DNA from 4 places in the Streptomyces sp. NPDC002884 genome. Region 4 is predicted to be linked to each of the others. Evidence: riboswitches for the same ligand, from Rfam matches in the RefSeq annotation. Region 4 holds a riboswitch; each other region holds the start of a gene.
The links. Region 4 has a riboswitch for cobalamin ahead of ABT070_RS17490 (ribonucleoside-diphosphate reductase subunit alpha). Riboswitches for the same ligand answer to the same signal wherever they lie in the genome.

Region 1 (5,425 bases), on a different contig from region 4:
CTCGTCGAACACGCGGTGGGGGTACTGCGCACGGCGGGCTGCGCGCGGGTGCACGTGGTACTCGGGGCCGCCGCCGACGCCGTACGGGAGCGGGCGCGGCTGGAGGGGTGCGTGATCGTGCCGAACCCGCAGTGGGAGCAGGGCATGGGCTCGTCGCTGCGGGCCGGACTCGGCTCGCTCGCCGGGACGGGGGCGCGGGCCGCGCTGGTCCTCCTCGTCGATCAGCCCGGCATCGGGCCGCGGGCCGTGGCCCGGGTGCTGGCCGGCTACGAGGACGAGTCCTCGCTCGTCTGCGCCGCCTACGACGGGGTACGCGGCCATCCCGTGCTGTTCGGGGCCGGCCACTGGGCGGCCGCCGCGGCGACCGCCACCGGCGACCGGGGGGCACGCGCCTATCTGAAGGAGCACGAGGAGGCGATCACGCTCGTCGAGTGCGCGGACGTGGCCCGCCCCTTCGACATCGACACCCCGCAGGATCTCGCCCACCTCGAGTGAGGGGCCTGGCACTGAGCGCCACCGTGCCTCGACGCAGAGAATCTCGACATCAACAAATCATTGAAGTTCCACGATGAGGAAACTAGTATCCACTGTTCAGAAGGACCCGGCCCGCCCGGGGCCCCCGCCCGACGCACCCGGTTCGACCGGCACCCGGTGCCACCGCTGAAGGAAGTGACCGCTCATGTCCGCACCAGCGCCGTCCCCGCTGGCCATCGTCGACGCCGAGCCCCTGCCGCGGCAGGAGGAGGTCCTCACCGAGGCGGCGCTCGCCTTCGTGGCCGAACTGCACCGGCGGTTCACCCCGCGCCGTGACGAGCTCCTCGCCCGGCGCGCGGAGCGCCGCGCCGAGATCGCCCGCACGTCCACCCTGGACTTCCTCCCGGAGACCGCCGCGATCCGCGCCGACGACTCCTGGCGGGTGGCCCCCTCCCCCGCGGCCCTGGACGACCGCCGGGTCGAGATCACCGGCCCGACCGACCGCAAGATGACCGTCAACGCCCTCAACTCGGGCGCCCGGGTCTGGCTCGCGGACTTCGAGGACGCCTCGGCGCCCACCTGGGAGAACGTCGTCCTCGGTCAGATCAACCTGGCCGACGCCTACACCCGGAGCATCGACTTCACGGATCCGGCGTCGGGCAAGTCGTACGCGCTCAAGGACGCCGGCGAGCTCGCCACGGTCGTCATGCGGCCGCGCGGCTGGCATCTGAACGAGCGTCATCTCGTGGACGCGGACGGCCGCCAGGTCCCCGGCGCCCTCGTCGACTTCGGCCTCTACTTCTTCCACAACGCCCAGCGTCTCCTCGACCTCGGCAAGGGCCCCTACTTCTACCTCCCGAAGACGGAGTCGCACCTGGAGGCCCGGCTCTGGAACGAGGTGTTCGTCTTCGCGCAGGACCACGTCGGCATCCCGCAGGGCACCGTCCGCGCCACCGTGCTCATCGAGACGATCACGGCCGCGTACGAGATGGACGAGATCCTGTACGAACTGCGCGACCACGCCTCCGGGTTGAACGCCGGCCGCTGGGACTACCTGTTCTCCATCATCAAGAACTTCCGTGACGGCGGCGCCAGGTTCGTCCTCCCGGACCGCAACGCGGTCACGATGACCGCCCCGTTCATGCGGGCGTACACCGAACTCCTCGTCCGCACCTGCCACAAGCGCGGCGCGCACGCCATCGGCGGCATGGCGGCCTTCATCCCGTCCCGCCGCGACGAGGAGGTCAACAAGGTCGCCTTCGAGAAGGTCAAGGCGGACAAGGACCGTGAGGCGAACGACGGTTTCGACGGATCGTGGGTGGCCCACCCGGACCTGGTGCCGATCGCCCTGGCCTCCTTCGACGCCGTGCTCGGCGACCGGCCGAACCAGAAGGACCGGCTGCGCGAGGACGTCGACGTCAAGGCGGCCGACCTGATCGCCGTCGACTCCCTGGAGGCCAGGCCGACGTATCCGGGCCTGGTCAACGCCGTGCAGGTCGGCATCCGTTACATCGAGGCCTGGCTGCGCGGCCTGGGCGCGGTCGCCATCTTCAACCTGATGGAGGACGCGGCCACCGCCGAGATCTCCCGTTCGCAGATCTGGCAGTGGATCAACGCGGGGGTGGAGTTCGAGCGCGACGGGACCACGGTGAAGGCCACGCCCGAGCTGGCCCGCGAGATCGCCGCCGGGGAACTGGCCGCGATCCGCGCGGAGATCGGCGAGGAGGCCTTCGCGGCCGGCCACTGGCAGCAGGCGCACGACCTGCTGCTGACGGTCTCCCTCGACGAGGACTACGCGGACTTCCTCACCCTGCCGGCGTACGAGCGGCTCAGGGGCTGAGCACCGGCACCGACCGGAACGCTCACCTCTCCGAGTGGCCCAGGGACTTCCCCGGGGCCACTCGGTCGCGTACGAGCTTCTTCACCGCGGTCGGCTCGGGGAAGCCCTGTTCGCGCCGGTCCCAGACCACCTCGTCGTTCACCCGGACGACGAAGACCCCGCCCGTGCCGGGCCTGAGGGCGAGCTCCGTCAGCTCGGCCTCGAAGGTCGTGAGCAGCTCCTGCGCCAGCCAGGCCGCGCGCGGCAGCCAACGGCACTGGGTGCAGTACTCGATCTCGACCCGCCCGCTCGCGTCACTCGTTTCGCTCATCCGAGGTGCACCGACCAATCCTGTTCCGCGGCCGGCCTGCCGTGCAGGTCGGGGACCCGCTTCAGCCAGTCGGGCCGTCCTTGCTGCGTCCTCGCCGCACGCCGGGCCTCGTCGGCGGCGAGCTCCTTCGGGCCGGGGAAGTCGGTGGGCAGCCAGGCCGCGGAGGCTGCCGCGCGCGCGTGGAGGTACCGCACGTACGCCTCCCGGACGGCGTCCGGGGTCGTGAACCCCTCCTCGTCGGCCAGCCAGGCGTCCGGCACCTCCGCCACGATCCGGCGCAGCAGCTCCTCCGTCACCCTGGGCGCCAGCTCGGCGTCGGCGGCCCGGGTGTCCGGGGCGCAGCGGCCGAGGGCGTGGTGGCGGAAGTCGTAGCGCTTCTCGGGGTCGGCGCCGTCCCAGCGGTGGTGGAAGACGAGTGCGGCGCCGTGGTCGATGAGCCACAGCCGGGGCGGGACGGTGCCGAACGTCGGCCAGACCATCAGGTTGGAGCTGTGGACCGTACGGTCGACGTTCACGGTCAGGGCGTCCAGCCAGACGATCCTCCCGGCCTCCAGCGGCTCCACCGGGAAGGCCTCCGCGACCTCCGGGGTGAAGTCCTCCGCACCCGGCAGGAAGTCCATCCCGAGGTTGAGCCCCGCGCTCGCGGCGTGCAGGTCCCGTACCTCCTGGTGCGGTTCGTGCTCCGCGATCGCCGGGTCGAAGTGCACCAGGACCAGCTCGGGGAAGCGCAGCCCGAGGGCGCGCGCCAGCTCGCCGACGATCACCTCGGCGACGAGCGCCTTGCGGCCCTGCGCGGAGCCCGTGAACTTCACGACGTAGGTGCCCAGGTCGTCCGCCTCGACGACGGCCGGCACGGAACCGCCCGCCCGCAGAGGGGCGAGGTAGCGGGTCGCTGTGACCTCGGTCAACATGACTCTCTCCCTCTGGCCTGGAGAAGCATAGTAACCAGGCGTGACAGCCGGCGAGAGGGTCTGATCCACCGTCCGAAACGGCCCGCGGGCGGCCTCGGCGGCGTGTGGTAGCTTGCCAAGGCCAGTCGAACCCATGTGCGCACGCGTGTGTGTACGGGTCAGGGAATCCGGTGCGAATCCGGAGCTGACGCGCAGCGGTGAGGGCGACGGGCGGGGCAACGGCCACTGGAGCGCGTACGCGGTCCGGGAAGGCGCCTCGTCCGGGTGACCCCGAGTCCGAAGACCTGCTGGCGACCCCACTGCCGTCGGACGGCCGGGGGAGCACCGTACGACCGGGCTTCGCGCTTGAGCCCTCGACGCCGAAGGAAGCCCTGTGCCGTTCGCACGTGCCGTCCGTCCTGCCCGTCCTGCCGTTCTGTTCCTGGCCGGCGCCCTGTTGCTGGCCGGCTGCGGCTCCTCCGGCCCGGCGGATCCCTCGGGCCCGGCGGGGAAGGGCGGGGCCGCCGGCTATCCGGTCCGGCTCGACAACTGCGGGCGGCAGATCGGTGTCGACGGCCCTCCGCGGCGGGCCGTCTCCCTCAACCAGGGCACGACCGAGATCATGCTCTCCCTCGGGCTGGCCGACCGCATGGTGGGCACCGCCACCTGGACCGACCCGGTGGCCGAGGGCCTGGCGAAGGCGAACGCGAAGGTGCGGCGCCTCGCCGACAACGCCCCCTCCTTCGAGAAGGTCCTGGACACCGAACCCGACTTCGTCGCCGCCTCCTTCGCCTCCACCCTCGGCAAGGGCGGGGTCGCCCCGCGCGAGCAGTTCGAGAAGCTCGGCGTGCCCACCTACCTCTCCCCCTCCGACTGCGTCGGCAAGGACAACAGCGGCGACGGCGACGGCGTCCGCACCGAGCCGCTGACCATGGAAGCGGTCTACGGCGAAGTACGCGACCTGGCGCGGGTCTTCGGCGTCCGGGAGCGCGGCGAGCGGCTCGTGGCCGGGCTGAAGGGCCGGGTGACCGAGGCCACCGCCGGACTCGACGCCCGAGGCGTGACCCTCATGTACTGGTTCGCCAACTCGCAGTCCCCGTACCTCGCGGGCTGCTGCGGCGCTCCGGGCATCGTCACGAACGCGCTCGGCGCGAAGAACGCCTTCGACGACACCCAGGAGGAGTGGCCCCAGGTCAACTGGGAGACCGTCGCCGACCGCGATCCCGACCTCCTCGTCATCGGCGACCTGACCCGCAGGCAGCAGACGGCCGAGACCGCCGCCAAGAAGATCGAGTTCCTGGAGTCGAACCCGGTCACCAGGAACATGACCGCGGTGAAGAAGAAGCGGTACGTGCTGCTGTCCGGACAGGCCATGAACCCGACCGTCAGGACCGTCGAGGGCATCGAGAAGGTCGCGGCGGCGCTGCGCAGCCACGGCCTCGCGAAATGACCGGCGCGCCGGCCGCGCCCACGGCGGTGGCCAGGGCCGCGGCGGCGGGCGGACTGCGCCGCGCGCTGCTGTGGGCGTCCGGTCTCGCGCTGCTGTGCGCCTCGGTCGCCGTGGCCATCACCATCGGCCCCGCGGACATCGCCGTCGGTGACGTGTGGTCCGCGGTCGCGTCCCATCTCGGCTGGGGCCAGGCGGAGTTGACGCCGCTGCGGGACGGCATCGTGTGGAACCTGCGGCTGCCGCGCACCCTGCTCGCCGCGGTGTGCGGCGCCGGCCTAGCGGTGTGCGGGGCCGTGATGCAGTCCCTGCTGCGCAACCCGCTCGCCGATCCCTTCGTCCTCGGGGTCTCCTCCGGCGCCTCGACCGGCGCGGTGCTGGTCGTCGTGCTCGGCGCGGGCGGCGGCCTCCTGTCGGTCTCCGGTGGCGCGTTCCTCGGCGCGCTGGTCTCCTTCGCTCTGGTG
Region 2 (5,425 bases), on a different contig from region 4:
CCGTGGACTGCACGGCCCTGCGCATCGCCCTGCCGAAGCCGCTCGCGCGCGGCGGGCGGACGTCCGTCGCCTTCCATGTCTCCATCGCCGTGCCCGACCGCAATGCACGCTTCGGCCGCGAGGGCGCCTACCGCTTCCTCGGCAACGCGCTGCCGGTGCTCGCCGTGCTCGACGCGAGGGGCTGGCACCTCGACCCGTACGTGGCGCTCGGTGAGAGCTTCTACGCCCTGACGAGCGACTTCCGAGTCCGTCTCGACCACCCGTCGGCCCTGAAGGTGCCCGCGACCGGTCGCACCCGAGCGCTCCCCGGCGGCCCCGGCCGTACGGTCACCCTCGGCGTCGCGGACCGGGTGCGGGACTTCGCGTGGGCCGCGGGCCCGTTCCGCACGGCGACGCAGACCACGCCCGGGGGCGTGCGCGTGAACTCGTACTGGGCCCCCGACACCCCTGCCGCGGGCGTGCGCCTCAACCGTACGGACGCCGTCGCCGCGATCGACCGGTTCGGCCGGGAGTTCGGCCGCTATCCGTACGGCGAGATCGACCTCGTGATGACCCCGCGGTTCGGCGGGGGCATGGAGTACCCCGGCCTCGTCCTCCTCGGCACCACCGAGGAAGGCGGCGCCGTCGTCCACGAGGTGGCGCACCAGTGGTGGTACGGCGTGGTCGGCAACGACGAGTACACCTCACCGTGGCTGGACGAGAGTTTCGCCCAGTACGCCAACGCCCGCTTCTACGGCTGGGAGACCCGCGACTGCTGGTCGGACGTCTATTGGCCCGACGACAGCACCGCGCTGACCGCCTCGATGGCCTACTGGTCGCAGCACCGCGGCGAGTACCACCTCGTCTACACGGCCGGCCCCTGCGCCCTGGCCGACCTGGAACGCACCCTCGGCGCCGACTCCATGGCACGGCTGCTCGAGCGGTACGCCCAGGACCACTGGTACGGCGTCTCCAGCACCGCCGACTTCAAGAAGGCCGCCCAGTCCATGACGGACGAGGACCTCGGCCCCTTCTGGGAGACCCACCGCATCCGGTGACGACGCCGAGGGCTCTGCGCTGTGTCAGGCGGCGCTGTGTCAGGTGGCGCGGTGTCAGGTGGCGCTGTCGCTGAGTGCGTCAGCGAGGGCGATGCGTGCCGTGATGCGTTTGCCGACCGGTTCCTGCTCGATGAAGAGGTCCTCGGTGACGGCCTTGACGATCTCCAGTCCGTGCTGGCCGATTCTGCCCGGATCGCCGGCCCGAGCCACCGGAACGGTCGGATCGCTGTCCCATACGACGACCTCCACCGCGTGGGCGGTGAGGCGCAGTTCCATCAGGACGGGCCCGGGGGCGTACTTGCGGGCGTTGGTGACCAGTTCGCTGACCACGAGCTGGGTGAGGTCCCTCGCGCGGGCTGGCACGGGCAGGCGATGGTGGGCATGGGCCCGGTCGAGGAAGGCGATGGCGTGATGGCGGGCGTCCGCGATGCAGCCGTCGTCCGCGCCCAGGGCGAAGCCCGCGCGCACCAGATGCCCGTTCGGCCCGTTACGGCCGTCACCGCCGGACTGGGATTCCTCCACGTTTCTCGCCCTCACTCCCCCGTTCACGTGCGCCGGTACCCGCGATCGCGCCATGCATGCCACGGGGGTGCCGTTCGGCACAGCCGCGGGGTGCATGCCGCCGCGGTGGTGGGGCAGAATCTTCGGCGCACGCCCGGACCCGGGGCCGGCCCGAACACAGTCGAGGAGACGGTGAGCGACATCGAGAACGCGGACCGGCGAGGCAGCCTGTCCGTCGCGCATCGCGTGGTCGACGGCGTGCGAGTCCTGACCGTGCGGGGCGAGATCGACCACGACGTCAAGGACGTCCTCAGCGAAGCCCTGCTGTGCGAGGACGGCGCGGTGCCTCCCCTGCGGGTCGTGGCGGACCTCGCCGGCGTCACCTTCATGGACTCCAAGCGGCATCAACGTCTTCCTCGCCGCGCACCGGCAGGTGAGCGGCGCGCACGGCGGCTGGCTGCGCATCGCCGCCGCGCAGGAGCCCGTCCTGCACGTCCTGCGGCTGGTCGGCGTCGACGTCCTCCTCGCCTGTCACCCCACCACCGAGCAGGCCCTGAACCCCGAACCGGCATCACGTCACACGGCTGATCCGGCCTGAGGGCGGTACAGCGTCGGCTCACTCGACACGAAGTACCGGGTACGGCACGAACGTGGTGCTGTTCTGGTCGATCCGCAACGGCCGGCCGAGGGGCGTCGCGGCACGCGGACCTGATCGGCCCGGACACCGTCGCCGCCATCGCCGAGTCCCTGTACGACGAGTTCAGGGAACCGCTCTACGCACCACCCCCACTGCTGCGACGGATGGTGGAAGCGGGGCGGCTGGGCCGCAAGAGCGGCCGGGGATTCCACGTGTACGGCCAAGGCTGAGCGTCCTGGCGCGAGCGGGGCGTTTCCCGCTCCCGGCGTATTCCAAGCATGCCGAACGCGTGTTCCACCTCACCACCCGAATGCCGGGCGGGATCCGCCGCGCCGCAGAGCCGCCCCGTAGGCTGGCGGGCGCAGCTGGTTCGCCCCGTCCGCCAGGCGGGATGCGTCGCAAGAGGGAACCCGGTGGGAATCCGGGACTGCCCCGCAGCGGTGAACGGGAACGACCGCCGTCATACGCACTGGACCCACGAACAGGGTCTGGGAAGCGACGGTCAGTAGGTGTCCCGTCTCGTACGAACTCCGTACGACGAGACGTGCCCGTGAGTCCGAAGACCTGCCCGTTGCCCACGCACGAACCACTCGTGCGCGGAGATCCCGGTGACCTCGTGGGCGGGTCGGCGTACATATCAGGCGGACGACCGCGCTGTGCCGCGCGAGGTCGGATCCGTCCGGTCCGTCACCCCTTCGCGCTCGCGTCCCGTCCCGGGATTCCAGGGAGATATCTCGCGAAGGAGATTTCCGTGACAGCGAAGTCCGCAGCCGCGGCGGCACGGGCCACCGTGTACGGCTACCCCCGTCAGGGCCCGAACCGGGAACTGAAGAAGGCCATCGAGGGCTACTGGAAGGGCCGCGTCGGCGCCGACGCCCTCCGCACCACCGCCGCCGAACTGCGCGCCGCCAACTGGCGGCAGCTCGCCGACGCCGGCATCGACGAGGTCCCGACCGGCGACTTCTCGTACTACGACCACGTCCTGGACACCACCGTCATGGTCGGCGCGATCCCCGGACGCCACCGCGACGCCGTCGCCGCCGACCCGCTGAACGGCTACTTCGCCATGGCACGCGGCACCCAGGACGTCGCACCGCTCGAGATGACGAAGTGGTTCGACACCAACTACCACTATCTGGTGCCCGAGTTGGGCCCGGACACGGTCTTCACGGCCGATCCGGCCAAGCAGGTCGCCGAGCTCCGGGAAGCCCTCGCCCTCGGGCTGGACGCCCGCCCGGTGCTGGTCGGCCCGGTCACCTACCTGCTGCTCGCCAAGCCCGCCCCGGGCGTGCCCGCGGACTTCGAGCCGCTCACCCTGCTCGACCGCCTGCTGCCGGTGTACGCCGAGGTCCTCGCCGACCTGCGCGCGGCCGGCGCCGGGTGGGTACAGCTGGACGAGCCCGCCCTCGTCCAGGACCGCACCCCGGCCGAACTGGACGCCGCCGCCCGCGCCTACCGTGCACTCGGGGCGCTCACCGACCGGCCCCGGCTCCTGGTCGCCTCCTACTTCGACCGGCTCGGCGACGCCCTGCCGGTCCTGGCCAAGGCTCCCGTCGACGGACTCGCCCTGGACTTCACCGACGCCGCGGCCGCCAACCTCGACGCCCTCGCCGCCGTGGGCGGTCTGCCGGGCAAGCGGCTGATCGCCGGCGTCGTCAACGGCCGCAACGTGTGGATCAACGATCTGGAGAAGTCCCTCGCCACCCTCGGCACCCTGCTCGGGCTGGCCGACCGGGTCGACGTGGCCGCCTCCTGCTCCCTGCTCCACGTGCCCCTCGACACGGCCCTGGAGCAGGACATCGCGCCGCAGACCCGGCGCTGGCTGGCCTTCGCCCGCCAGAAGACCGCCGAGATCGTCGCCCTCGCCGAGGGCCTGTCCCTCGGCACCGACGCGATCACGGGCGAACTGGCCGCGAACCGGGCCGATCTCGCCGCCCGGACCGTATCCCCCCTCACCCACGACCCGGCCGTCCGCGCCCGCGCCGCCGCGGTCGGGGACACCGACGCCCGCCGCTCCCAGCCGTACGCCGAGCGGGCCGCGGCCCAGCGCGCCCACCTCGGCCTGCCCCTGCTGCCGACCACCACCATCGGCTCCTTCCCGCAGACCGGCGAACTGCGCACCGCCCGCGCCGACCTGCGGGCCGGCCGCATCGACACCGGCGGCTACGAGGAGCGCATCAAGGCCGAGATCCAGGAGGTCGTCTCCTTCCAGGAGAAGGCCGGCCTGGACGTCCTCGTGCACGGCGAGGCCGAACGCAACGACATGGTCCAGTACTTCGCCGAACAGCTCACCGGATACCTGGCCACGGAGCACGGCTGGGTGCAGTCCTACGGCACCCGCTACGTCCGCCCGCCGATCCTGGCCGGTGACATCTCCCGCCCCGAACCGATGACCGTGCGCTGGACGACGTACGCCCAGTCCCTCACCGACCGCCCGGTCAAGGGCATGCTCACCGGTCCCGTCACCATGCTCGCCTGGTCCTTCGTCCGCGACGACCAGCCCCTCGGCGACACCGGCCGCCAGGTCGCCCTCGCCCTGCGCGACGAGGTCGACGACCTCGAGGCGGCCGGTACCTCGGTGATCCAGGTGGACGAACCGGCGCTGCGCGAGACCCTGCCGCTGCGGGCCGCCGACCGCCCGGCCTATCTGGCATGGGCCACCGAGGCGTTCCGGCTCAGCACCGGCGGGGTGCGGCCGGACACGCAGATCCACACCCACATGTGCTACGCCGAGTTCGGGGACGTCGTCCAGGCCATCGACGACCTCGACGCCGACGTCATCAGCCTCGAAGCCGCCCGTTCGCACATGCAGGTGGCCCGCGAACTCGCCTCGCACGGCTACCCGCGCGAGGCCGGACCGGGCGTCTACGACATCCACTCGCCCCGCGTCCCGAGCGCCGAGGAGGCCGCCGAACTGCTCCGTACCGGTCTCCGGGCCATTCCGGCCGAGCGCCTCTGGGTCAACCCCGACTGCGGCCTGAAGACCCGCGGTTGGCCCGAGACCCGCGCCTCGCTGGAGAACCTGGTCGCCGCCGCCCGTACGGTCCGCGAGGAACTCTCCGCGTCCTGACGTCAGTCCGGGCAGACACAGGAGGAAGCACGGGGAGCCCCGGCCGCCGGGAGGCCGGCCGGGGCTCGCCGTCGGAGAGGAGCTGAGGAGGGGCGCGCACGGGCTGTCCGGAGCCTCGCAGGGTAGGCGGGACGGAAGTGGTTTTGCGCAGGGTCGCCGCCCGGACGGACCGGGTCGGCG
Region 3 (5,425 bases), on a different contig from region 4:
GCCCGTCCTCCCAGGCACGCTTCCCGCCGAGCAGCCGGACGACCGCGATGTCGGCGCCGTCGAGGAGCGCGGGGAGTTCCCCGGCGACGTCCACCCGGGTCGGGTTGCCGATCCGGTACGAGGCACCGGAGGCGGCCCGGGCCGCCAGCAGATCGGTGTCGGCGGTCGACAACAACAACACTGTGCTCATGCGGGCGCTCCCGGTGGAATGAAAGGCAGTCCTTGCGGCGCGCCCGACTCGATGAGCCGCCAGAGCGCGTCGGTGTCCGCGTGCTGTTCGATCAGGTCGCCGAGCCGGTCGAGCTGCTCCTCGCGCAGCCCGGCGAACGAGGTGTCGGCGGCGGGCACGAAACGACGGCCCGCGGCGGCCGCCACCTCGCGCAGGAAGGCCCGCCGGAATCCGTCGGACTCCAGTGAGCCGTGCCAGTGCGTGCCCCAGGTCTGGCCGACCCGGCAGCCGTCGAGGCCGTTCCCCTCGTCATCGGAGAAGAACGGCTCCCCGCCGGTGACGTCGGCGACCCCGTGATGGATCTCGTACCCCTCGACCCGCTCGCCGAGGGCTCTTCCGGCCGGCCGGGTGAGGGTCTTCTCGCGGGCGAACCGCACCCGGACGGGAAGGACTCCGAGCCCCTCCACCCGCCCGAGCCGGCTCTCCACCTCGTCCTCGATGTGTTCGCCGAGGATCTGGAAACCGCCGCAGACACCGAGGACGGGCCGCTGCTCGGCGACCCGGCGGAGGACGGCCTGCGCGAGCCCCCGCTCCCGCAGCCACTCCAGGGCGCGCACGGTCCCCCGGGTCCCCGGAATCACCACCAGGTCGGCGTCGGCCAGCTCCTCGGGCCGGTCCACGAACCGCACGACGACGCCGGGTTCGGCGGCCAGCGCGTCCACGTCCGTGAAGTTGGACATGAGGGGGACGGCGCACACGGCGACCCGCAGCACGTCCTCGCCGACGGGCGGGGCGGTGTTCGACTCCCGCACGGTTCCCCGCAGCGAGACCCTCAGCCCGTCCTCCTCGTCGATCCCGAGCCCGTGCCGGAACGGCAGCACGCCGTACGTCCGCCGCCCGGTGAGCCCGTGCAGCATGTCCAGGCCCGGCTCCAGCAGGGAGACGTCCCCCCGGAACTTGTTGACCAGGAACCCGGCGACCAGCTCCTGGTCCTTCGGCGAGAGCAGGGCGACGGTGCCGAAGAAGGAGGCGAAGACACCGCCGCGGTCGATGTCGCCGACGACGAGCACGGGCAGCCGCGCGCCCCGCGCGATCCCCATGTTCACGATGTCGGTCCGCCGCAGATTGATCTCGGCCGGACTGCCCGCCCCCTCACAGATCACCGCGTCATACGTGCCCCGCAACTCGGCGAGGCAGTCGAGAACGGTTCCGAGGAGTTTCTGCTGCCGTCCCCCGTGATAGCCACGGGCACTCATCTCGCCCACCGGCTTGCCGAGCAGCACGACCTGGCTGCTCTGTTCACCGCCCGGCTTGAGCAGCACGGGGTTCATCAGCGCGGTCGGCTCCACCCGGCAGGCCTGGGCCTGCATGGCCTGGGCCCGCCCGATCTCGGCGCCCTCCGTCGTCACGAACGAGTTGAGGGACATGTTCTGTGCCTTGAAGGGCGCGACCTTCACCCCCTGCCGCACCAGCCACCGGCAGATCCCGGCCGTGACGACGCTCTTGCCGGCGTCGGAGGTGGTGCCGGCGACGAGGAGTCCCCCGCTCATGAAGTACGCCCCTTCGGCCGGTTGCTCCGGTTGCTCTGGTTCCTCGCGACGAAGCTCGTGGCGACGGCGCGCGCGGCGACGGTCACGCCGAGCGCGAGCAGACCGACGCGGCGGGAGAGCCACGCGGCACGTTCGATGTCCCGGGCGACGACGGGCCGCCCGGCCGCGCCGTTCAGCACGGGCCGGTGCTCGACCCGCCCGGCGTACGACAGGGTGCCGCCCAGCCGCACCCCGAGGGCGCCCGCGAACGAGGCCTCCACCGGACCGGCGTTGGGGCTCGGATGCTTGCGGGCGTCGGCCCGCCAGGCCCGCAGGGCGCCCCGGGGATCGTCCCCCGCGACGGCGGCGAGCGCGGCGGTCAGCCGGGCTCCCGGCCAGCCGGCGACGTCGTCGAGGCGCGCGGCGGCCCAGCCGTACCGCAGATACCTCGGCGACCGGTGACCGACCATGGCGTCCAGGGTGTTGACGGCCCGGAACCCGACCAGGCCCGGCACCCCGCCCACGGCACCCCACACCAGTGCCCCCACGACGGCGTCGGAGGTGTTCTCGGCGACGGACTCCACGACGGCCCGGGCGATCCCGTCGGCGTCCAGCGCGTGCGGATCCCGCCCGCACAGATGCGGCAGCCGCTCCCGGGCGGCCTCGATGTCCCCCGCTTCGAGCGCCCGCCCGATGACCCGGGCCTCCCGGACCAGGGAACTGCCCCCGATCACGGCCCAGGTGGCGGCGGAGACCAGAGCGACGGAAGCGGCGGGGGAACGGCGTACGGCCTGTTCGGCGACGGCTCCCAGGGCCACGACCCCGCCCGCGCACACGACGGCGTGGAGGGCGCCCTGTCCCCGGTGGTCCCGCCACAGCAGTCGCTCGACGGCACCGGCGGCCCGCCCGAACGCGGCGACCGGATGCCCTCGGCGCGGATCGCCGAGCAGCAGGTCGCCCAGAAGGCCGGTGGCGGCGCCGTACGCGTAGAGGCGATCGGCACGCATCGGCTCAGCCGGCCGTGGGGTCGGGGAGCGACCTGGTGGTGTACCTCAACGGCCGAGCGAGCATGGCGATATGTCCTCACTCAGGGTGTCCACGCCCTGGTTCGACGAGACCGGCGGCGAGAGTTCCTGGCTCCCGGGGGTTTCTACCCCGGTGACAGTGGCGGGACCGCGCCGGATTCACACCGGCTTCCTCTTCTGCCGCCGTACATGGCTCGGGCAGTCCACCACGGCCCGCAAGACCCGTCAACTTGCTGTTGACCTGCGAGGCTGGAGTGTGCAGAACCCCACACAGGACCGGTCGGCGTGGCCACGAACGCCGAGGGGTGCGGGACGGTGATCCGTCCCGCACCCCTCGGGTGTTCGGATGGTGCGTCAGGCGACGATCAGTGAGATCCCGTACGCCACCGCCGCCGCGCAGGCCGCGAAGCAGGCGTACGCGCCGGTCACCGCGAGGGTGGCCGAGTCGCCCTGCGCCGTGGCGCGTTCCTGCCGCGACAGGCCCATGATCCCGAGGGTGAACAGGGCGACGAGGCCTACGGTGATCACGAGGCTGACACCGAAGACGGAGCCCAGGGCTGCCCAGTCGATCTTCATGCTGCTTCTCTTCCTTCGTACCGGGTGCGCGGGCTCAGACGGCCGCGGCCGGGGGAGCGGCGGGGGTCGCGGGCTCTGTGGCCGGGGCGGGGATCGTGGCCGTCAGGTCCGTCGTGCGGCCGGCCGTGAGGTCCTCGGCCAGGGTGCCCGTGGGCGGCGGGGTGACGGCGGCGATCGCCGTCGTGACGACGCCCGCGGGCTCCTCGGGCTCGTTGACGTTCGAGGCGTCGACGACCTCGCGCCGGGAGACCTTCCAGATGGCCGCGCTGGAGGCGATCAGGAAGACCGCCACGAGGGCCGTGCCCCAGTCGCCCAGACCGGTGACGGCCTCGGCGAGCGCGCCCACCAGGGCCGCGGCCGGGAGCGTCAGGCCCCATGCGACGAACATCCGGGTCGCCGTCGACCAGCGGACCACCCCGCCCTTGCGGCCCAGTCCGGCGCCCATCACGGCACCGGAGACCGAGTGGGTGGTGGAGAGGGAGAAGCCGAGGTGCGAGGAGGCCAGGATGACCGTGGCCGCGCTGGTCTGGGCGGCGAAGCCCTGCTGCGGCTGGAGGTCGGTCAGGCCCTTGCCCATGGTGCGGATGATCCGCCAGCCGCCGAGGTAGGTGCCGAGCGCGATGGCCAGGCCGGCGGAGAGGATGACCCAGGTGGGCGGGTCGGAGTCGGGGGCCACGGCACCGCCGGCCACCAGGGCCAGGGTGATGATGCCCATCGTCTTCTGCGCGTCGTTGGTGCCGTGGGCGAGGGAGACCAGGCCGGCCGAGGCGATCTGGCCCGCGCGGTAGCCCTTGGCCGCGGCCTTGCCGTCGGCCTTCTTGCCGAGGGTGTAGGAGAGGCGGGTCGCGAGCATCGCGGCGACGCCCGCGACGATCGGGGCCGCGATCGCCGGGATCAGCACCTTGGTGACCAGGGCGTCACCGTGCACCGCGCCCATGCCGGCCGAGGCGATGGTGGCGCCGATCAGACCGCCCATCAGGGCGTGCGAGGAACTGGACGGCAGGCCTACCAGCCAGGTCAGCAGGTTCCAGAGGATCGCGCCGACCAGGGCGGCGAAGATGACCTCGGGACGGATGCCGGTCTCGTCGACGAGACCCTTGGAGATCGTGTTGGCGACCTCCACCGAGAGGAAAGCTCCCACAAGGTTGAGCGCGGCGGACATGGCCACCGCAACCTTGGGCTTGAGTGCACCGGTCGAGATGGTGGTGGCCATCGCGTTGGCGGTGTCGTGGAAACCGTTCGTGAAATCGAACGCGAGTGCGGTGACGACCACAATCGCGAGGATCAGCGAGAAGTTTTCCATTTACCCAGGCAATCGTTCGAAGTCATTGGCGCGTTGACCGTAAGCAATCTGGGTGAACGGAAGGTGAACTGAGCAGGGCTTCCGGGTGTCTGTGCAAGGGGGTCGGAGCGGCGGCCCGGCGCCGCGCGGGGGCAGGCCCCAAGCGCCGTACGGTCACCCGTCCTTGGCGAGCCCGCGCAGCTGCGTCTCGGAGCCGTTGAAGAGATTCTGGTCACCCGGCAGGCTGCCGCTGTCGGCGTACTGCCAGAAGGTCCACGTCGGCCATCCGGCGGGCAGCGTTCCGGCGTCCGACGCCCGGTGACGGGCTATCCACAGGGGGTGATCCGCGGCGAAGGCGCCGCTGCCGCCCGTGCAGAGATTCCACCAGTGGGTCGTCGTGTAGATCACCGGGCGACGGCCGGTGAGCCGGTGCACCTCGTCGCTGAAGGCCCTGATCCAGGCGACCATCGCGGCCTCGGTCAGGCCGTAGCACCGGCGCCCCCGGTCGTAGGGGTTGTACTCGACGTCGAGGGCGGGCGGCAGGGTCCGGCCGTCGGCGCTCCAGCCGCCGCCGTTGTGTACGAAATGGGCGGCCTGCTCCGTGCCCGAGCCCTTGTCCGGCAGGGCGAAGTGGTAGGCGCCGCGCAACAGCCCGGCGGCGCCGGCCCCGGCGTACTGCGCCTCGAAGTAGGGATTGCGGTAGGCGGTGGACTCGGTCGCCTTGACGTAGACGAATCTCGCCCCCGCGGCCTTCGCCCCGGCCCAGTCGACGGCCTTCTGGTGGGACGAGACGTCGTGCCCCTTCGGCGGCTCGGCCGCGTGGACGGGCGTCTGCGCGAGCACG
Region 4 (5,425 bases):
GCCAGGTCGCCGGCGCCCCGCTCCCCCAGGTCGTTCAGCAGGCGGCAGCCGAAATAGGCCTGGATGATGCTGTGCGGGAAACGGACCCGGTACTCGAAGCCCTCCACCAGCCTGAGCTTGCTCGCGTGAGCCGCGAAGCGGGCGAGGACGGCACGGCACTGGTCCATGTTGCCCTCGCGCAGCCGCCTGCGCTCCTCGTCGCCGAGCCGCCCGCACAACGCGTCCCAGATCTGGCGCCGGTGCCAGTCGGAGACGGTGTTGCCGCGCTTGCCGTACTGGTCGAAGCCGCGGCCGGCCCACACGTGCTCGGCCCGGGCCCGCGCGCGCCGGGCCGGGCCGGGGTGCAGGACGTCCGGGTCGAGCAGCTCATCGAAGCCGACCTCCAGCTTGTCCTGGAGCAGTCCGACGCAGGCCAGGGCCGAGACCACTTCGAGCGTGTCGCGGCGCTCCGGCGGGGCCAGCGCGACGTCCTCGCGCAGCTTCCCCTCGCACAGCGCCTCGGCCCAGGTCTCCAGCAGCCAGAGCCGCAGGGTGGCGCGGTCGCGGCTGCGGGTGTTCATGTGCCGGGGATCGTCGTCCGGACGGTCGTGCTCCAGGATTCCGCGCCGGTGGAGTTCACGGGCGATCTGGAGATAGATCGGCGACTCGGTCACCTCCGCCGTCTCCACGATCCAGTCCACCCGGCGCTCGTCGGTCTCCGGGACGTCCGCCTCGACGAAGCGCAGCGCCTCCTCCTCGCTGAGCGGTTCCAGCACCACGATCGCGGCGGAGGTGGTCTCCAGCGGGCTGTGCGGCCGGGAGGCGATGACCAGGGGCAGCTTCTCCTCGCGGGCGCGCTCGATGGCCCGGCGGATGACGTTGTCCCGGTTCTGCTGCCGGCCGTCGTCGAGGAGGGCCTCCTCCAGGCCGTCGGCGAGGACCACCGGCTTGTCGTCGGCGAGGAGCTGTTGCCACACCCGGTCGGTCTTGCTGCGCGCGAGAACGCCCTTGGGCGCCTCCTGGGCGAAGCGCTGCCTCGCCAGGCGTTCGAAGTTCAGGTCGGCGCCGTCCGCCGCGTCCCGCAGTCTGACCGGCACCGGTACGGCGTTCTGGCGGGCCAGGAGTTCGGTGAGCCGTACGAGGACGGCGGTCTTCCCGGCTCCGACGCCGCCGACGAGCAGATACGGCCGCCGGGTGTCGCGCTCCCGCAGTCGCTCGGCGATGACCTGGGCGATGTCCTCGCGGCCCACGATCTCGGCGGTGTCGTATCCGGCGGTGGGCACCAGGCGGCGCGGATCCCGCAGTGCCTTGGTGAGGTAGCGCCGTTTGGTCCAGCGGTACCACCAGAACAGGAAGAGCGCGGCGGCGATCGAGGCGGCGAGGATCGGGCCGACGAACTTGAAGACGGTGTCGAACCCCTCGTTGCCCTGCCGCCACTGCTCGAAGCCGGTCGTGTCCTGCGTGACGAGGATGAACAGGCCTTCCCCGACCCAGGCGAGCAGCGCCAGCACGGCGACCAGCCAGATGACCCTGGTGACGTTGGCGTAGGAGACCCATCGGCGCCACTTCCGGGGGCGGGTGGCGCCGCGGCGGGCCTCCAGACGGATCGTCAGGGAATGCCAGCGGCCCACGCACCCGTGTCCGACGCGGTGTCCCGCCCGTCGCAGGGCCAGCGTGGCCATCGGCGCGTCGCGCGGTCGCTCCTTGCCGGGCGGGTGGCGGACGACCCTCGTCATGGCGTTCTCCTTGCGAGTTCCGGGAGCGGTTCGCGGGACGGAGGACTCGCGGGACGGAGGATTCGCACGGCGCCGACGGCTACTTCCATGGAAGCACTCCCGGCACGCTCCGCAACCCGGGCGCCCGGGTTCCGTCCGCACACCCGAGCGGAACCGGCATCCCGTGCCACACCGCGACGATCCCACCCTGATCGCCTGTCAGCTGACGCTCTGAAACCGCCCCGACACAACATCTGGGGGTGGCGTGACAGGTGAGCACAAGATGTATGCTCATGCTCGCTGTCGCCGCAGGGGAATCCGGTGCGAATCCGGAACTGTCCCGCAACGGTGTACTCGCGTGCATCCATACCCGTATGCGCACGCCTGTTCAGTCCGAGGTCCTGTCGACAGCGCGCCCGGCCGTCCGGTCCGGGTGCCCTGACGTCCGGGTCTCGTGGAGTGGGCCGGTGGACGCGACGCCCCCGCGCGCTCGTGTGCTGCCCCCTGCCCTGCGCAAGGCCCACCGCCGAGCGAGGGAGAGCCCCACGTGACCATCGCGCCAGCCGAACCGGTTTCAGTCACCGAGCCTGAGACCGACGGTCCCGGTACCGCGTTGCTGCGGACCCTGACCGAGCTGACCGCCGATCTGCCCGACGCCGACCCCGGCCGGGTCGCCGCCGCCGCCCTGCGCGGCCGGTCCGCGCGGGCTGCCTCCGAGGTCACCGCGGAGCTGCGCGAGCTGGCCACGGAGGCCGCCGCGGGCCTGATCTCCGAGGACCCCGCCTACTCGAAGCTGGCCGCCCGGCTGCTGACGATCAGCATCGCCGCGGAGGCCGCCTCCCAGGGCGTCACCTCGTTCACCGGATCGGTCGCCGTCGGCCACCGCGAGGGCCTGATCGCCGACCGCACCGCCGAGTTCGTGCGCGTCCACGCGGTCCGCCTCGACGCCCTGATCGACGAGGCGGGCGACGACCGCTTCGGCTACTTCGGGCTCCGCACCCTGCACAGCCGCTACCTCCTGCGGCACCCGATCACCCGCAAGGTCGTCGAGACACCGCAGCACTTCCTGCTGCGCGTCGCCTCCGGCCTCGCCGAGGACGACACGGCGCGTTCCGTGGACGAGGTCGCCGCGCTCTACGGGCTGATGAGCCGCCTGGACTACCTCCCGTCCTCCCCCACGCTCTTCAACTCCGGTACCCGGCACCCCCAGATGTCGTCCTGCTACCTCCTCGACTCCCCGCTGGACGAGCTGGACTCCATCTACGACCGCTACCACCAGGTGGCCAGGCTGTCGAAGCACGCCGGCGGCATCGGACTGTCGTACTCCCGCATCCGCAGCCGCGGTTCGCTGATCCGCGGCACCAACGGGCACTCCAACGGCATCGTGCCGTTCCTGAAGACGCTCGACGCCTCGGTCGCCGCGGTGAACCAGGGCGGCCGGCGCAAGGGCGCGGCGGCGGTCTACCTGGAGACCTGGCACTCCGACATCGAGGAGTTCCTGGAGCTGCGGGACAACACCGGTGAGGACGCCCGCCGGACGCACAACCTGAACCTCGCGCACTGGATCCCGGACGAGTTCATGCGCCGGGTCAACGCCGACGCCCCGTGGTCGCTGTTCTCCCCCGCCGACGTGCCCGAGCTCGTCGACCTGTGGGGCGAGGAGTTCGACGCGGCCTACCGCAAGGCCGAGGAGGCGGGCCTCGCGAAGAAGACCATCCCGGCCCGTGATCTCTACGGCCGCATGATGCGCACCCTCGCGCAGACCGGCAACGGCTGGATGACCTTCAAGGACGCGGCCAACCGCACCGCCAACCAGACGGCCGAGCCGGGCCACGTCGTGCACTCCTCCAACCTGTGCACCGAGATCCTGGAGGTCACGGACGACGGCGAGACGGCGGTCTGCAACCTGGGTTCGGTGAACCTGGGCGCGTTCGTCGACACGACGGCCGGCACGATCGACTGGGAGCGGCTGGACGAGACCGTCCGCACGGCCGTCACCTTCCTCGACCGGGTCGTCGACATCAACTTCTACCCGACCGAGCAGGCGGGCCGCTCCAACGCCCGCTGGCGGCCGGTCGGCCTGGGCGCGATGGGCCTCCAGGACGTCTTCTTCAAGCTGCGGCTGCCCTTCGGCTCCCCCGAGGCGAAGGCGCTGTCCACCCATATCGCCGAGCGCATCATGCTCGCCGCCTACGAGGCCTCCGCCGAGCTGGCCGAGCGCAACGGCCCGCTGCCGGCCTGGGAGAAGACCCGTACGGCCAGGGGCGTCCTGCACCCGGACCACTACGGCGTCGAGTTCACCTGGCCCGAGCGCTGGGCGGCCCTGCGCGAGCGGATCGCGCGGACCGGCATGCGCAACTCCCTGCTGCTCGCCATCGCGCCCACCGCCACCATCGCGTCCATCGCGGGCGTGTACGAGTGCATCGAGCCGCAGGTGTCCAACCTGTTCAAGCGCGAGACGCTGTCCGGCGAGTTCCTCCAGGTCAACTCCTACCTGGTGCAGGACCTCAAGGACCTCGGCGTCTGGGACGCCCGCACCCGTGAGGCACTGCGCGACTCCAGCGGCTCGGTGCAGGACTTCGCCTGGATCCCGGACGACGTGCGCGCCCTGTACCGCACGGCGTGGGAGATCCCGCAGCGCGGCCTGATCGACATGGCCGCCGCCCGTACCCCGTACCTCGACCAGGCCCAGTCCCTGAACCTGTTCCTGGAGACGCCGACCATCGGCAAGCTCTCCTCGATGTACGCGTACGCCTGGAAGTCGGGCCTGAAGACGACGTACTACCTGCGCTCGCGCCCGGCGACCCGCATCGCCCGCGCCGCACAGGCACAGGCACAGGCACAGGCCACCGTCCCCGTCCAGCAGGTGGCCGAGCCCGACGCCGTCGCCTGCTCCCTTGAGAACCCCGAGTCCTGCGAGGCCTGCCAGTAATGACCACCGCACCCGAGAAGACCGAGAAGAACCTGCTCGACCCGGGCTTCGAGCTGACCCTTCGCCCGATGCGCTATCCGGACTTCTACGAGCGCTACCGGGACGCCATCAAGAACACCTGGACCGTCGAGGAGGTCGACCTCCACTCGGACGTCGCCGACCTGGCGAAGCTGTCCGAGGGTGAGCAGCACATGATCGGCCGGCTGGTCGCGTTCTTCGCGACGGGCGACTCGATCGTGGCGAACAACCTCGTGCTGACGCTGTACAAGCACATCAACTCCCCCGAGGCGCGCCTCTACCTTTCGAGGCAGCTCTTCGAGGAGGCCGTGCACGTCCAGTTCTATCTGACGCTCCTGGACACCTACCTCCCCGACCCGGAGGACCGCACCGCCGCCTTCGCCGCCGTGGAGAACATCCCCTCCATCCGCGAGAAGGCCGAGTTCTGCTTCAGGTGGATCAACGAGGTCGAGAAGCTGGACCGGCTGGAGAGCAAGGCCGACCGCCGTCGCTTCCTGCTCAACCTGATCTGCTTCGCCGCGTGCATCGAGGGCCTGTTCTTCTACGGCGCCTTCGCGTACGTCTACTGGTTCCGCAGCCGGGGTCTGCTGCACGGCCTCGCCACGGGCACCAACTGGGTGTTCCGTGACGAGACGATGCACATGAGCTTCGCCTTCGAGGTGGTCGACACCGTCCGCAAGGAGGAGCCGGACCTCTTCGACGACCAGCTCCAGGACGAGGTGACGGCCATGCTGCGGGAGGCCGTCGAGGCCGAGCTCCAGTTCGGGCGCGACCTGTGCGG

Region 1: another riboswitch for cobalamin. It lies ahead of ABT070_RS12920 (ABC transporter substrate-binding protein); the one in region 4 lies ahead of ABT070_RS17490 (ribonucleoside-diphosphate reductase subunit alpha).
Region 2: another riboswitch for cobalamin. It lies ahead of metE (5-methyltetrahydropteroyltriglutamate--homocysteine S-methyltransferase); the one in region 4 lies ahead of ABT070_RS17490 (ribonucleoside-diphosphate reductase subunit alpha).
Region 3: another riboswitch for cobalamin. It lies ahead of ABT070_RS27560 (cobalamin biosynthesis protein); the one in region 4 lies ahead of ABT070_RS17490 (ribonucleoside-diphosphate reductase subunit alpha).

What each region holds. Positions count from the first base shown of each region.
Region 1 is NZ_JBEOVB010000005.1:75,954-81,378, forward strand. Features, by position in the region: gene ABT070_RS12900 (nucleotidyltransferase family protein) at 1-495, shown strand, start outside; gene aceB (malate synthase A) at 680-2,314, shown strand; gene ABT070_RS12910 (Rdx family protein) at 2,337-2,624, opposite strand; gene ABT070_RS12915 (HipA family kinase) at 2,621-3,535, opposite strand; cobalamin riboswitch at 3,641-3,841, shown strand; gene ABT070_RS12920 (ABC transporter substrate-binding protein) at 3,909-4,964, shown strand; gene ABT070_RS12925 (FecCD family ABC transporter permease) at 4,961-5,425, shown strand, end outside.
Region 2 is NZ_JBEOVB010000003.1:378,116-383,540, forward strand. Features, by position in the region: gene ABT070_RS09045 (M1 family metallopeptidase) at 1-1,037, shown strand, start outside; gene ABT070_RS09050 (ATP-binding protein) at 1,092-1,613, opposite strand; partial or broken gene ABT070_RS09055 (STAS domain-containing protein) at 1,731-2,136, shown strand; partial or broken gene ABT070_RS09060 (3-hydroxyacyl-CoA dehydrogenase family protein) at 2,226-2,405, shown strand; cobalamin riboswitch at 2,525-2,761, shown strand; gene metE (5-methyltetrahydropteroyltriglutamate--homocysteine S-methyltransferase) at 2,927-5,245, shown strand.
Region 3 is NZ_JBEOVB010000015.1:149,250-154,674, forward strand. Features, by position in the region: gene cobN (cobaltochelatase subunit CobN) at 1-190, opposite strand, end outside; gene ABT070_RS27555 (cobyric acid synthase) at 187-1,719, opposite strand; gene ABT070_RS27560 (cobalamin biosynthesis protein) at 1,716-2,705, opposite strand; cobalamin riboswitch at 2,804-2,956, opposite strand; gene ABT070_RS27565 (hypothetical protein) at 3,078-3,299, opposite strand; gene ABT070_RS27570 (inorganic phosphate transporter) at 3,334-4,602, opposite strand; gene ABT070_RS27575 (lysozyme) at 4,756-5,425, opposite strand, start outside.
Region 4 is NZ_JBEOVB010000007.1:208,027-213,451, forward strand. Features, by position in the region: gene ABT070_RS17485 (NACHT domain-containing protein) at 1-1,715, opposite strand, end outside; cobalamin riboswitch at 1,982-2,117, shown strand; gene ABT070_RS17490 (ribonucleoside-diphosphate reductase subunit alpha) at 2,242-4,626, shown strand; gene ABT070_RS17495 (ribonucleotide-diphosphate reductase subunit beta) at 4,626-5,425, shown strand, end outside.